Regions from separate parts of the Clostridium sp. DJ247 genome, predicted to be linked through region 3. Evidence: riboswitches for the same ligand, from Rfam matches in the RefSeq annotation. Region 3 holds a riboswitch; each other region holds the start of a gene.
The links. Region 3 has a riboswitch for cyclic di-AMP ahead of HGI79_RS04645 (cell wall hydrolase). Riboswitches for the same ligand answer to the same signal wherever they lie in the genome.
Positions count from the first base shown of each region.

Region 1: another riboswitch for cyclic di-AMP. It lies ahead of dapB (4-hydroxy-tetrahydrodipicolinate reductase); the one in region 3 lies ahead of HGI79_RS04645 (cell wall hydrolase).
Region 2: another riboswitch for cyclic di-AMP. It lies ahead of HGI79_RS21920 (cell wall hydrolase); the one in region 3 lies ahead of HGI79_RS04645 (cell wall hydrolase).

Region 1 is NZ_JABAIW010000070.1:3,023-8,577, reverse strand. It holds gene HGI79_RS19945 (GGDEF domain-containing protein) at 1-200, opposite strand, end outside; gene HGI79_RS23570 (TrkA C-terminal domain-containing protein) at 244-453, opposite strand; partial or broken gene HGI79_RS23565 (chloride channel protein) at 616-1,005, opposite strand; cyclic di-AMP (ydaO/yuaA leader) riboswitch at 1,512-1,642, shown strand; gene dapB (4-hydroxy-tetrahydrodipicolinate reductase) at 1,757-2,578, shown strand; gene ablA (lysine 2,3-aminomutase) at 2,623-3,894, shown strand; gene ablB (putative beta-lysine N-acetyltransferase) at 3,878-4,735, shown strand; gene HGI79_RS19920 (M48 family metallopeptidase) at 4,952-5,555, shown strand, end outside.
Region 2 is NZ_JABAIW010000105.1:150-4,671, reverse strand. It holds gene HGI79_RS21945 (hypothetical protein) at 1-161, shown strand, start outside; gene HGI79_RS21940 (DUF3892 domain-containing protein) at 237-467, shown strand; gene HGI79_RS21935 (hypothetical protein) at 614-1,195, shown strand; gene HGI79_RS21930 (hypothetical protein) at 1,249-1,686, opposite strand; gene HGI79_RS21925 (cell wall hydrolase) at 1,734-2,174, opposite strand; gene HGI79_RS21920 (cell wall hydrolase) at 2,375-3,145, opposite strand; cyclic di-AMP (ydaO/yuaA leader) riboswitch at 3,150-3,275, opposite strand; gene HGI79_RS21915 (DUF2935 domain-containing protein) at 3,676-4,485, opposite strand.
Region 3 is NZ_JABAIW010000007.1:66,102-71,656, reverse strand. It holds gene HGI79_RS04660 (hypothetical protein) at 1-1,038, shown strand, start outside; gene trxA (thioredoxin) at 1,175-1,492, shown strand; gene HGI79_RS04650 (NAD(P)/FAD-dependent oxidoreductase) at 1,726-2,586, shown strand; gene HGI79_RS04645 (cell wall hydrolase) at 2,946-3,473, opposite strand; cyclic di-AMP (ydaO/yuaA leader) riboswitch at 3,476-3,600, opposite strand; gene cdaA (diadenylate cyclase CdaA) at 3,737-4,585, shown strand; gene HGI79_RS04635 (CdaR family protein) at 4,642-5,555, shown strand, end outside.

The DNA.
Region 1 (5,555 bases), on a different contig from region 3:
TCTGTAGAAGATAAGTTATTGTTTAAAATTGAAATAAATTTTTTTATTACTTCGTCACCGATAGGATTGCCATATAAATTATTTAAATTTTTAAAATCATCAATATCAGCTACTACTACACTAAAGGGACCTTCATTCTTAAGTATTAATTCTTCAATTTTAGATATTATTTCTTCCTTTGAAGCAAGTGTCATATCCATTCCATAAGCAACCTCCAATATATAATTGTTAACTTTATGATTTTTACTTACAATTATTCACCATTACTGATAGTGATTCAGTTATCCAAGCAGCTTTATACTCGTTAGTGAGAACAATAAGATAATCTCCAGGGTAAATTAAAGTATTATCTTTTGGGATTATTTCCTTTCCCCCTCGTTTAACACCAACTAATAAGCAGTCATCAGGCCATTCAACTTCCTTTATTTTCTTGCCATCCAGCATTGATCCCATACATCCAGCAATTTCTAATATAGCTTTTGTTCTATTGTATTTAATAACTTTATTACTATGTATTGCGATTTAAAAATCTATCAAGTAAAGATTCATAAATAGGTTTGGAATTATAAAATTGAAAATTCTGCTAAATCCTAAGCCTACCGAAGCACCTAATTAAACTGAAGGACCTTCTCTTCTAAGAGAAAGTCCTGATCCAATAGACAATACTCCGTCAATAAATTTACCAAGAATAACCTTTAACCAGTCCATATCAATTTTTCTTAGCAGAACTCCTTTCACTTGGGGAATTCCACTACCACTAATCATAGGCTCCTTTTTAACTAGTAGCCCTATTATGTAACCTATAATTATTAGAGCTGCAACCCAAAAAGGAAGAAGCCAATACTTTTGAGACAATATCATATAAAGTTTGTTAATTATGTTTAAAGAATCTTCTAGCAAATATCGATATAATACGACAATAAATCCTGTAAATACACCTACAATAATTCCTTCAATTATAAGCTTAAATTTAAAATTATTCCAGTGAAATAAAGTATTATAAGTAGTATTATACTCATTTGCTTCCGTTAATTTACCCCTATTCTAAAGTACAAGATAAAGTGAAACTTAATTCAGGTGGGGTTTTTGACCCCATCTGAATTATAGTTGAACCAATCCAACGCATATCAGCTCTTAACTCACCGCTTGTAGAAGTGAGAGTCTTAGGGATGATAGTCGAATGGATAAAATTTTTATAAAATTTTATAACACAACTAGTTGTAGAGCTAAGGAAAAATTACGCAAGATAACTGCATTAAACTCCTAGATTCCAATTTATAATATTAACACCTACATATATATGTGTCAATATATATCGATATATATATATTGACACATATATATTAAAGTGATATGGTTATATATACAGAGCGATAAGTATAAAGAACTTACTAATTCTCAAATAAAGATTTAAGTATTAATGAAAAATGACAACTAATTTTTATCTGAATTTTATTTATGGTGCACCATATTAAAATTATGGAAAAACATGTAGTTATTAAAAAAATAAAATACTAGTAGCGCTGAATCAATTGAGCGGGAGAACCAATTTTTGGGGTGAATCTTGTTATCATAACAAGTAGGGTTAGTTTCTTCGACCCGAATCCGTCAGCTAATCTCGTAAGCGTTGAAGAGAAGTTTTTTTGGTATACTCATATTATACTTTTTTTGGTATACCTATAAATAATCAGGCTTTATAAGCTGCAGAGACTTCTCTGCAGCTTATTATTTTGGGAATAATTAAGGAGGATTTTTTATGATAAGAGTATGTTTAATTGGTATTGGTAAGACAGGAAGAGAAATTGCAAAAACATTGCTAGAGCATAAGGATATAAAACTTGTGTCAGCTATGTGTAGTCCTGATAGTACTAAAAAAGGAAAAGATTTAGGTGAAGTTATTGGAATTCAGGAAATTGGAATTAAAATAGAGAGCACCGATAAATTAGAAGAAACGTTATTAAAGTCTAAGCCAAATGTAGTCATTGATTTTTCTAAACCTGAGGCTACTTTGAAAAATGCAGAGATAGTATCAAAGATGAAAGTTAACATGGTGATTGGTACTACAGGTTTTTCAGAAGTAGATTTAAAGAAAATAGAAATTTTAGCTCGAAATAATCATAATGGAATAGTATATGCGCCCAATATAACACTTGGAGTCAATGTACTCATGATTCTAACAAATTTAGCATCTATTTTATTGAATAATTATGATTTTCACATTTCGGAAATCCATCATAAAAACAAGAAAGATAGCCCATCTGGTACAGCATTAAAGATAGCTAAGGAAATAGAGAAAGGTTTATTATACTCAGGTAAAGACATTGATGAAGCAGATATACCTATAAATGCAGTGCGTGCTGGTGGTGTAGTTGGAAAACATGAGGTGTTAATTGCTGGTGAGAATGATAGAATTACAATTTCTCATGAGTCCTTTTCAAGAAAAGTTTTTGCTTTGGGTGCAATTCACGCAGTAAACTTTGTGCAAAACAAAATTGGCTTTTATGAGATGAGTGATGTGCTAGGTTTATCAAAAGTTATAGCAGATTTATATCTATCAAAAGAGACGAATGCAATATAAATAGTTTGATATATTATTGTTAACTTTTAAAAGGAGTGTTTAAGTTGAAAAGAAACTATAAAGATATACCATTATGGAAAGAGGTAACAGAAAAACAGTGGAATAGCTGGGAATGGCAAATTGCTAATAGAATTACTACCCTTGAAGAATTAAAACAAGTAGTTAACCTTACTGAAGAAGAAAAAGAGGGAGTAAAGGCTAGTCTTAAAAAGCTAAAAATGGCTATAACACCTTATTATGCAACGCTAATTGATGTGGATAACTATAAATGTCCTATTAGAAGACAAGCAATTCCAACTACTCATGAGGTAAAAGTTTCTAAATATGATAGCAGTGATCCACTGCATGAAACTTTAGATTCGCCTGTCCCCGGATTAACCCACAGATATCCAGATAGGGTTCTGCTTCTAGTTACTGAACAATGTTCTATGTATTGCAGACATTGCACAAGAAGACGTTTTGCAGGACAAGAAGATGTTTCTTTATCAAATAATGATATCTTGAGGGCTATTGAGTATATAAAATGCCATAAAGAAGTTCGAGATGTATTGTTATCAGGTGGTGATGCACTGTGTATATCGGATGAAAAACTTGAATTTATATTAGAAAATCTAAGAAATATAAAACATGTGGAGGTTATAAGAATTGGAACTAGAGTGCCAGTTGTTATGCCACAAAGAATAACTGATAATCTATGCAATATCATAAAGAAGTATCATCCAGTTTGGATTAATACACATTTCAATCATCCAAGTGAAATAACCGAAGAATCAATATTAGCATGTAAAATGCTTGCAGATTCAGGGGTTCCTTTGGGAAATCAGTCTGTACTGTTAAGGAATATTAATGACTGTCCTTATATCATGAAAAGTCTCATGCATGAGTTAGTAAAAAATAGAGTAAGACCCTACTATATATATCAATGCGATTTATCTGAAGGAATTGAGCATTTTAGAACAACAGTTTCAACAGGTGTAGAAATTATTGAGCTTTTACGTGGGCATACTTCTGGATTTGCGGTACCTACATTTGTAGTTGATGCTCCTGGAGGTGGTGGAAAAATACCTATAAACCCTCAATATTTAGTATCACAATCACCAGAAAAATTAATATTGAGAAACTACGAAGGAATATTATGCACTTATACTGAACCATCTGACAAAACACATGAATGTAAAAGTTGTGGAATATGCAACAAGTTTAAGAAGGATGAGTATAAAGGTCTAGAAAAACTCCTTAGAGATGAGTGGGTCTGCCTAACACCAAGAAGTAATGTTAGAATAAAAAGGAGAGAACAGTATGAGAAATGTAGATAGCTGTAAATTAAATAATAATTCTTATATTAAAATAGATTTAGCTAAAATATATGTGGACTATACTAATAGCCGTGTGAAGATAATTGATTTTAAAGATATTTCAGTACAAAATCTAAAGAGAATAATTCACTTTGCATCGAAGAATCATTTAGGCAAGGTTATTTGTAACTGTGATATCAATTCATTTAGAAATTTTGTTGATGCAAAGTTTCAATTAGAAGGTAAAATAGATGGTTATTTTAAAGGGCAGGATGCATTTTGTATGTCTTACTTTATTAGCAGTAATAGAAAGCTTAGGAAAAATTCATCTAAGGAAAATTTATATTTAAGTCAATCTCTAGAGAAAAATGATACTTTTTCATATAATGATGACTCTAAGTATTGTATAAGAAATGCACAAGAAAGTGATGTAAAGCAAATGGCTGAACTATTCTCTAATATTTTTTTCACATACCCTTCTCCAGTTTATGATGAGGAATATATAAGACAAACTATGAAGGAAAAAGTTTTATATAAGGTTGCTATTGATAACGGGAAGGTAATTAGTGTGGCCTCAGCAGATATGGACAAAGATAACTTAAATGCAGAAATAACTGATTGTGCTACCTATCCAAAGTATAGAGGAAAAGGCATACTATCAAATGTTATCTATTCTCTAGAATCAGATTTAAAAGATAGAGGATTCATTACTCTGTATAGTCTTTCAAGGGCAATAAATTCAAGTATTAATTTTGTGTTGAGCAAACATGGTTATAAATTCAGAGGAACACTGATAAATAATTGTAATATATGTGGTGGTTTTGAAGACATGAATATTTGGGTAAAAAAGATCCTAATTTAGTTACACCAGTGGTATATAGATCGTAAACTTTAAAACTGAACTTGTCTAATTTGTATAGAAATAAGGCAATGATATTAAATGTATCATTGCCTTATGTTATAATTATTATTCAGAAGAAGTGATTATGTGAGTAATTTAATGGTTAGAAGTCAATGGATAAAAAGTTATGTATAAGCATATATTATATAAAACACGTAGAAGTATGGGGGAATATTATTGAAAAAAGAGTTATCAATATCAATAATTCTATTTTTATGTTTAATGATTGGATTTATATTTAGTGTAAAAATAACTGAGGAAAGAAATGACACATACATAAAGCACAAATATGTATATTCTGCTGAGGAAAATAAAAAACAAATCAATTACATAGCTCCACCAACAGAAAAGGCAATAGAATATCAGCATAAGAAGGTAGCTTTATGGATTACAAATTTAGTTTTAAGTATTGGTATACCTGCAATATTTTTATTTTCAAGATTTTCTGCAAATATAAGAAATTGGGCACAAAGAAGGAGCAAGAGAGCATTTATTACAATTATATTATATTTTATTGTTTATAGCACAATTACTACAATAATAAGCTTACCTATTGATTATTATAGCAGTTTTGTTTTAAAGCATGCTTATGGACTTTCAAATCAAACTTTTCTTAAATGGTTTGAAGATATTTTAAAAAATTTCATACTATACACAGCAGCAGCTTCAATTTTTATTTTCTTATTATATACATTAATTAAGATATCTCCACGTAGATGGTGGCTTTATCTTGGACTAATGTTAATACCTATAATATTTTTTCTAACCTTTGTTTCTCCTG
Region 2 (4,522 bases), on a different contig from region 3:
ACTCTAGATTAGTAGTTAACAGAAATAAAGAACTAGATCAAATAGGACTGAATGCTTATAGCATTTATGTAGATGAACCACAAGCACCTAAAATTGTGGCAATGGTAAAGGAGGGGAGAGATCATTATGTATCAACTGTTGTAAATGCATATGTTAAGTAAGAACTAAGGATATAATTTAATAGTTACTAATTAAATATTTGTAGATGTGCTGGTTAAATAAAAGGAGGAATTAATATGGATAACAAATCAAAAATAATAAAGGTTAAGAAAAATAATCATGGGGACATTACTGACATAATGCTAGAAAATGGCAATGTTTATTCTATTGATGAAGCTATTATGATGGCTAAGGATCATTTGATAGAAGGAGTAAATGTAGGAACAGCGAGAAATGGAAGACAGTATTTAAGAAGTAATCCTAATGACGTGGAAAGTGACAACTTAGATGATATACCAACATTTTGAAGCATATGGGTTATATTTCAATCTCTAGTTTTTCATAACTGAAAGTGCTATTTGTGTTTAAATAAATAATAAGTTACAAACTATTCGCATATGTAAGAATAAGAGTGTTAACTTAAAAACAGAGAAGCAGGAGATTGTATTATAATATGAGAGAAAAAAATTACTTAAAGAATATATATGATATCTATGATATCAATGAAAATACAAGGAATTATATAATTGATATTAGTGTAGAAAAATATCTAAATATCTTCAACAACTTAGATAATGCTCCTTTGAAGATAAGAGATATAGATAAAAACATACAGCTATATTTAGAGGATTGTTCTTCTGATATTCCTATTGAATATGGTATAGACATAAATTTTTTTATAACAGAAGAGAATAGAGATGAAAAAAAAGAAAAATTAGTAGTTTCAGCATTAGAAAGTTATTATTTACTTAAGCTTAGGCTAAAAAAGCTTTCCTTAAAGGATTCCTACATAAATGCCCTTAATTATATACTAATATCCTTTTTACTTCTTCTTATAGGTTTTTCATTAGAAAGTAAATTAAATAGAGATATTTTTTGCAATACAATGTTAGAAGGAGTAAACATAGGTGGTTGGATTTTTTTGTGGGAGGCTATATCGCTGATATTTTTTAAATTAAAGGATACTAATTATGAAATTGATAAGATAAATCGCTTTCTAAGAGCAAGTATTAGTTTTACATACAAATGGAGATGAAGTGACAAAATAAGACCAGTAATTACTGGCCTTATTTGTGAATTAACATATATTTACGCCATTTCTGCTGCTGATGGTATTATGGATACAAATTTAATTGAATAAATATCACATAAGGTACGTATATTAGACCCTGTTTCTCTCAATATAATGTAACTAATTCCAACAGTTTCTAATATACCGGAACGATCTTGTAGGGTATCAGTACCAACTAAGAAAGTTACACGTAATAGCCTACCTATTTGTCGTCTTAGATATCCTTGAGTATATCCTATATCCAAAACTGTAGGAGAATCAGGCTCTACGTCAAAGTCACCAGGTGTAGGTGCTGGTCCAATTGTTGGGGCAGTGACTGGTGCTGCACCTGGAGTTGGCATTGTACCTGGAGTTGGCATCATGCTTGGTGTAGGTGTAGGTCCAGGAAATACACTAGGAATAGGTGCTGATCTGTAATAAGGGTTACCACAGTTTAAGTAACATTGAGGAAACATAGAATGACCTCCATAAATTAATTGTTATTATTTAAGTGAGTAATAAACTAAGTTTCAAAATAGCCAGCAGTAGGATTATAAAAACAGTGGTTAGCAATCTTTACTTGAAAACTACCATTGCCATTATATGGGAAAGTATAAGGACAAGGAGCATATGGATTAAAATACCATAGTGAATATCCTATTGTAAATAATCTGCTGCCTGCTATTGCCCAATCTGCTATTCTATAGTGTATGGCTTCTGGAGGATTAGCCCAAATAGTCTGAGGATTAGGTACTCCCCCTAAAACCGGTCTCATACAGTCAAATTGACCTTTCTGATAGATTACCTTTCTAACGTCGCCCTGGCATATTCTGCGGTATTCACCAGACGGAACTCTTACTCTGTTCATAACAGTAGTGGCAACTGCCTTCATTCCATTCTCGCCCTCTCCGCCAGCTTCACATTTGATTATCCTTGCCAGCAGCTCTCTATCTGACATTGGCATAATGTATCACCTCATAAAATATTCGCATGATATTAGTTTATTTAGCAGTTGAGCAAAATGTGCAGGTTTATAAATATGTTTATAATAACACTTTTCAAAATTGTTGTTACATATATATACTATGAAGGTGGAGTAAAAAAAGTTACTATAAATTATAAAAAATAAAGACTGCCATAATACAGGCAATCTTTTAATGTGTTTTAATAATATGAGAAAACCATTCTGTCTGCTCTTAAAGCTACAGTTTTCGCCCAAAGCCATTTGTTAGTTGTGCTGTCATCGAAGTAATATAAAGCTCCATTAGTTGGATCAGCACCAGTAAGAGCTTCTCTAGCAGCCTTTATAGATTCAGCAGATGCAGGTTTATTAATAAAACCATTTAGTACTGGTGTAAATTGATAATAACCAGCATCTTTTTGATATATTACATCACTTATTGTTTTAGGGAAACGAGAGTCTTGAACTCTGTTCACTACTACTGCTCCTACAGCTACCTTTGCGTTATAAGGCTGTCCTTCTGCCTCCGCAGTTATTAGTCTTGCTAATAAATCCACGTCACTAGCTGTATAAGAAATAACACCACTAGATGCTTGTGGTTTGCTAACTAAACTATTTGAAGCAGGTATGTTTAAAGATTGGCCAGGATAAATAAGATTGTCCCACTCGTTATTAGCGTGTCTTAGTGAAAGAAGTGATACTCCATATTTTCTAGACACTAAGTAGAGGGAATCATTAGTCTGTACAGTATATGTCCTGCTTGGAACACTTAACTTTTGGCCAGGATATATATAGCTGTTTAAAAGATTGTTATTCTGCATCAGTATGCTGGTTGTTGTATTGAAAAGCTTACCTATATTGTAAAGTGAATCACCGGACTGAACAGTATAACCTGCAGCATGTACAGAGCTAGCTGATAGTATTGACAACGTTATCGTGAGTAGCATTGATTTTAATGTTTTTGATTTTAACATATAGTTATCCTCCTCTTTTGCCTCCGAGGTTAGTTGACGGGTTCGGGTTGAGGCACCCTACTTCAATATAAAGATTCACCCCTATTATAGATCCCCCGTACTCCATAAGGAGATTCGGCTTATTTGCTTCTTTGCAACTGTTATTGTAACAAAAGTTCCAGGTTGGTTCTATGGTGAATTGTTGGAAACGAAGGAATATATATTATAAAAAGTATAAAAAATACTGTGTTGGGCCATTGTCCACACAGTATTACTATAGATACCCACAACTTAAATTTAACTTATACGTAGGTACATATTACCAATGTTGAAGTCACATTTAAATATTTTTTTATTAGTCTTAGCGAAAATTTGAGAAAAACCTTAGAACTTTAGATATGTTTGAGGTACGAGTTTATCAAAGTTCTTAGGCTTTTCTCAAATTTGAGCTTTAGACTAATTAAAAATATTTAACGTGACGAAACATGGTAATATATACCGTAGTATAAGTTAAATTTCGGGCATGGGTATCTATATCCTAATGTTCTATGTTAATCCATGATTCTAGGTCTAGTTGGATCACATGCAGGTGGAGTGACTTCTGACACTCTAGAAAGTTTTATTTGATAATAACATTCCTCTCTATACATATGATCAGTCATTAAAGGTTTAAGATAACCTAATACCTTTTTATCTAAGATTGACTTCTCTAAATCTCCTAAAAATTCTTTAAAGACATCAATTTCAGAATCAGCATCTGTATTAAGCTTATGAATAGCTGGAAAATCCATTAGTCCAGTTCTTGTATAGCCTTTTTCTTCAATAGACTTTAAATAAAGGTTATCGAACTCTTTAGTAAATCTTCTGCTTACCTTAATCAAAGACTTTTCAGACATATCAAGAGAACTAGAAATAGCAGAGGCATGTCCTGAAGCATCAGGCAGCCATAACAGGTGATAATGCAGGGAATTGGCTACTGCTACTTGGCTATGTGCAATACAATTTAGAACAAGAATATATTCCTCAAGTTCATTAACCATATGATTCAGAAATGTTGGGGGCATATTAATTTTTACTTTTCCAGCTATTAATTCATATAAGATGCTTAATTTAAAACCACGAATTTGCTGAGCTGCACCATAAGCAAGTTTATTCAACTGTAATAATCCATCACCAGCTAAGTCCATTCTAGCATTCTCTAGTAAGTTATCAAATAAGGTTTTGAAATAATTAACACGCTGTATTTTTTCAATCTCTTCCGGTGACAAAGCGTCCAAAATAAAACGGCTATGATCACCTAATATCTGCAGCCAAAAACGATGTTCAAATAAGGTTTCTTTCTTTAAATCTAAAGTTTTCAATGGGTACCTCCTAAAAGCATAAATACCTTATATTTTA
Region 3 (5,555 bases):
TTAAAAATTTATAGTCAAGCTGTGCAGCTTGTAGAGGGATTAAAAATAAATGAAGCATTAAGGTTATTAAAAGTATGTGAGGAAAGTGATTATAATTATATAAATACTAATAATTATATTACTTCCTGCTATATTAGTATAGGGGAATATGATAAGGCATTAAAACATATAGAAAATGTATTAAAACTAGATAAGACAAACGACACTGCAAAAGAAAATAGAAGAACCTTAGAGAAATACGGTGTTATCAAAAAAAATATAGATTTTAAGATCATTGCATATAGCTGTATGCTCATGGCTTGTATTGCTATATTAATTATGACTACTTTTATATATAGGAAAAAAATAAGAGATACATATGCTAGTATTAAGTATAATATTAGTAAAAGTATATCTAAAGCTAGTAAAAGTAACAAGCAAGCTCAAAATATAGAAGCAACTAAAGCTAATAGTAAAACTGATGTTAAGACAACTAATAATAATGAAAAAAATAACAAAACAGAAACAAATAAAACAGAAAAACAAAACTTTAATTCAGAAGCACTAAAAAAATATGTACAAAGTAGAAACTATGAAGGTATATATGATTTATATATGAGTTGGAAAGATAAAGAAGTACCTGACAATGACAAAGTAGTTTTGTCTACAGCATATGAAGTATTGCAAAATGAAGGCGTTAACTATTTTTATAATAATGGATGCATTTATCTTAATAATGCAAATTATTCAAATGCTAAGGATTATCTCGGGAGAGCATATAGTATAGGTAGTCAGAGTTATTTATGTTCTCATATAGTATATATGTTTGGAACCTCATATGATTTGTCAGGAGACAGGGAAAACGCTGCAAGATATTATACTGAGTATATTAATGCTTTCCCTAGTGGTGGTTATGCTGAGCAAGTATTATATAATTTGGTGACGATTTATAAAAATACAGATAAATCTAAAGCTAAAGTATATGGCGAAAAGCTAGTGCAGCTATATCCGTACTCTATTTATAATAATTCAGTAGTAAAAAGCATTATAAATAATTAAAAGCTTAAATACATATACTTTCTTTGTAAATTATAATAATATTAATGAAAAAATTGACTGTTAGAATAATATAGTATAAATTAAAATTATATAAAATTAATAGTGTTGCATATAATTATATTTGGAGGTAAAAGTAATTATGAAAGAAATAAAAGATACAAGTTTTCATGAAATAATTAATGCTTCATCAACTCCTGTAGTTGTTGACTTTTGGGCTACCTGGTGTGGACCATGTAAAATGTTAGCTCCTATATTTGAAGAACTATCAAATGAACTTAAAGGCAAAGCAGATTTCTACAAATTGAATGTTGATGAGAACCCTGTAGCTTCAACACAGTATAAAGTGTCAAGCATACCTACTATTATAGTATTTAAAAATGGAAAAGTAGCTGAGACATTAGTTGGGTTTAGACCAAAAGAGGCTATTAAGAGCTTGATAGAAAAACATATCTAAATGTATTGAGATAGGATGGCAAATTAGTATTGTATTAGTTTGCCATTTTATATATATGTAAAGTTAAATAAAGTGAAACTTGAATCAGATGGGGTTTTGACCCCACCTGATTCTTAGTTGAATGAATACAGGGACGTAGTTGCTCTTTACTCCCACTTTGGAGAAGATGGGAGTATTAGAGCGGGTAGTCATCGGATAAAATTTACAAGAATTGATGAGAGGTGTGAAAATTTTTGAATAACAGGTATGACATAGCTATAATTGGCAGTGGTCCAGCGGGATTAGCAGCTGCCATTAATGCAAAAATAAGAAATAAAAATATAATTATATTTGGATATAAAGACCTAAGCAACAAGCTTGTAAAGGCACCTAAAGTAAATAATTATTTAGGTTTTTACGATGTTACTGGTAATGAGCTGAAAGCACAATTTGAAAAACACATAAATTCTATGAATATAAGCATTACTTATGAAAGAGTAAATAATGTATACGCCATGGGAGAATATTTTGCACTAGCAGTAAACGATAAAATGTATGAAGCAAAAGCAGTTATTATAGCAACAGGAATGGAGTACACAAAACCTATTAAAGGTGAAGAAGAGTTTCTAGGAAAAGGCGTAGGATACTGTGCTACTTGTGATGCTCCACTGTATAGAGGAAAAATAGTAACAATTATAGGTTATAATAAAGAAGCAGAAGAAGAAGCAAACTATGTAAGCGAGCTAACTGATAAACTTTATTATATACCCATGTATAATGGAACTTATGACTTAAGAACTAGTATACAAATAGTTAAGGATAAACCAGCAGAAATACACGGAGAAGATAGGGTTAAAAAATTAATTTTAAAAAATGGTGAAATTATTACAGATGGAATATTTGTATTGAAGGATAGTGTAGCACCAAGCCAACTTGTGCCAGGACTATTAATGGAGGATGAACATATCCAGGTAGATTTAAATATGAATACAAATATTCGGGGATGTTTTGCAGCTGGGGACTGTGTGAGTAAGCCATATCAGTATTTAAAAGCGGCAGGGCAAGGGCAAACCGCAGCACTAAATGCAGTACTGTATTTAAACTCTTTGGAATAATGTAGCGGTTATAAACCCAAAACTTTACGTATGCCCCCGGGATATGTTACCAGTTATTCGGCACTATAAATACTTTTTATGAGTCTAAAGTTCAGATTTGAGAAAAAGCTAAGAACCTAGATAAACTCGCTTCGCTGAAACATATCTAGGTTCTAAGTTTTTTTCTCAAATCTGAGCTAAGACTCATTAAAAAAGTATTTAAATGTGCCTTCACAACTGGTAACATATCCCTATGAATAAGTAAAATTTTTGATTTGAAACCTTTTGGAATTAATATAAATAACCCTATACACCAATTTTAGTGTATAGGGTTATTTATATATGTGCTTAGCTATATATTAGCTAAAGAAAGGATATGTCTAGTTAACTACAAAGAATACATGATTTCCAATGGTTTTAATATTTTTCTTATTTATGTTTTTCATCCATTGAGATGTTGCTATCCTTGGGTTATAAAAGAAAACTGCCTTTTCTGTAGGGTCTTCTCCTTTCAAAGCTTCAAATACGGCTTTATAGCTACTCTCATCAGCAGTTACGTTTATGTTACCGTTTCTTATACATGAAAAAGCACCTTTTTGTTTTATTACGCCTTCTATTGTTTTAGGAAACTCAGGATATCTCACTCGATTTAGAATTACTGAAGCTACTGCTACTTTACCTTCAAAAGGTTCACAGTTACTTTCAGCATAAACTACTTTAGCCATTAAATGAATATCATCCTGAGTAACATAGATTTTCTGACCAGAATAGTTGAAAACTTGAACTATTTGGTCTTGTTGATTGAACAAGGTTGAGTCAACAGTATTAGGGTCTTTTGCATTTACCTTATTTGTAGAAAAAAATAAAAATGTAAATAAAAAACCTATAAAGAAAATAATTTTTTTCAATATAATCCTCTCCTTTTACCTACGGGGTTAGCTGACGGGTTCGGTAAAGGCATAACCTACGTATAAAACGATTCACCCCAAAATCTTGGTTTCCCCGCGTTTAATAAAACTTAGGCTAATGGTATTATACCCGTTAAAGAAAAAATAATACAAAACATAAAAAATTTTTTAATAATTTATAAAATCAAATTTTCATTTGATATAAACAATATTAAATAGTGTATAATTGTAAATAGATATTATTTTTCAGGGTGGTGAAGTGGGTGGAAATACTGGACATAGTAGTTAACTCTATAAAAAATATTAGTATATCTTCTGTAATGGATATACTAGCGGTATCTTATATTTTTTACAAAAGTTACATGTTGATAAAGGAAACAAGAGCTGAACAGCTTTTAAAGGGAATAATACTTATTATTTTACTTATTCCTGTAAGTAGTTTTTTAAATTTAACTATGCTTAATTGGATATTAACAAAAACGATAACAATAGGTGTACTGTCTTTCATTATAATATTTCAACCGGAAATTCGTAGAGTATTAGAACATTTAGGAAGAAGTGCATTTAGTGATAAACATATATTAGAAGATGAGGAAACTATGGAAAGAGTGGTAACTGAAATTGTCAGTTCTATTGAAAATCTATCAAAAAGTAGAACTGGTGCTTTAATAATAGTAGAACAGTTAACTGGACTTGGAGATATAATCAACACAGGCACAAAACTAGATGCTTTAGTTTCCACAGAATTGTTAGAAAATATATTTGTAGTAAATACTCCACTACATGATGGAGCTGCAGTAATAAGAAATGATAGGATAATATCTGCAGGCTGTTTTTTACCTCTGACTAATAACACAGAATTAAATAAAAAGCTTGGTACTAGACACAGAGCTGCTATAGGTATCTCAGAAAATTCTGATGCATTAATAATAGTTGTGTCAGAAGAAACAGGTATTGTATCCCTTGCAGTGAATGGAGTTTTAACAAGAAATTATAATAAGGATAGACTAAAAGATATTTTAATTAGAATAATTAAAAGAAGACAACATAAAAAGCTAACCTTTAGAGAGCGGGTGATGGAGTGGAAGAAAAGGCTAAAAACCGACAATTAATTATCAAAATTTGTTGTGTAATAGCTTCCTTCGTTTTATGGCTGTATATCTTTAATGTGGAGAATCCAATAAGAGAGCGGAAAATAACTGTACCAGTTCAGGTTATAAATAAGGATGTACTGACTCAAGCTAAACTAGTTCCAGTAGGTATTGAGGCATTAAATGTAAGTATTACTATAAGAGGAAACGCTTTAGATATATACTCTATAAAAGCAGAAGATTTTCAACTGCAATCAGATTTAAATGCTTATGTAGTTAGAAAAGGTGAAAATAAAATACCAGTAGAAATTAAAAAGAGTCCCAATAATATAAGAATTGTAAATACGGATAACTTATGGGTCAGCATAATTTTGGAAGATTTAAAACAAAAGGTGGTTCCAGTAAAGGTAACTTTAGATGGAAAGATTAAGCAAGGTTTTTTTGCTCTTCAGCCAGTTATAAAGACTACAGAAGTTCAAGTAAATGGACCAGCAGATATAGTATCTGCAGTAAATGATGTTATAGTAAAATGTGACATAACAGGATTGTCTAAGGATATAAACGGTATGCTAATTCCTAATGCGGAGGATAAGTCTGGGAATATCATAAAGGGTGTGAATATAGTTCCAAATTCTGTAGAGGTGATAATACCTATTAAAAAGACGAAAAGCGTGCCAATTAATGTAAAAACAAAGGGAACTCTAAATAATGGTGGAAAAATAAAAGCTATAGTTCCTACTATAGCATATGTGGATATTGCTGGAGATGATGATGTAATATCTGGTATAGCAAGTTTAGATACAGAGCCTATAGATTTAAATAAGCTAGTAGATAAAGATACAGTAGAGTCTAAAATTATAGTTCCTAAAGGTGTAATTCTTGTAAATAATAACAGTATAATTAAAGTTAAAATTAATTTTGATAAAGGTACTCAAAAACAATTTAATCTAGATATACAGACAAAGAATCTTGGGGATAACTATAATGTAAG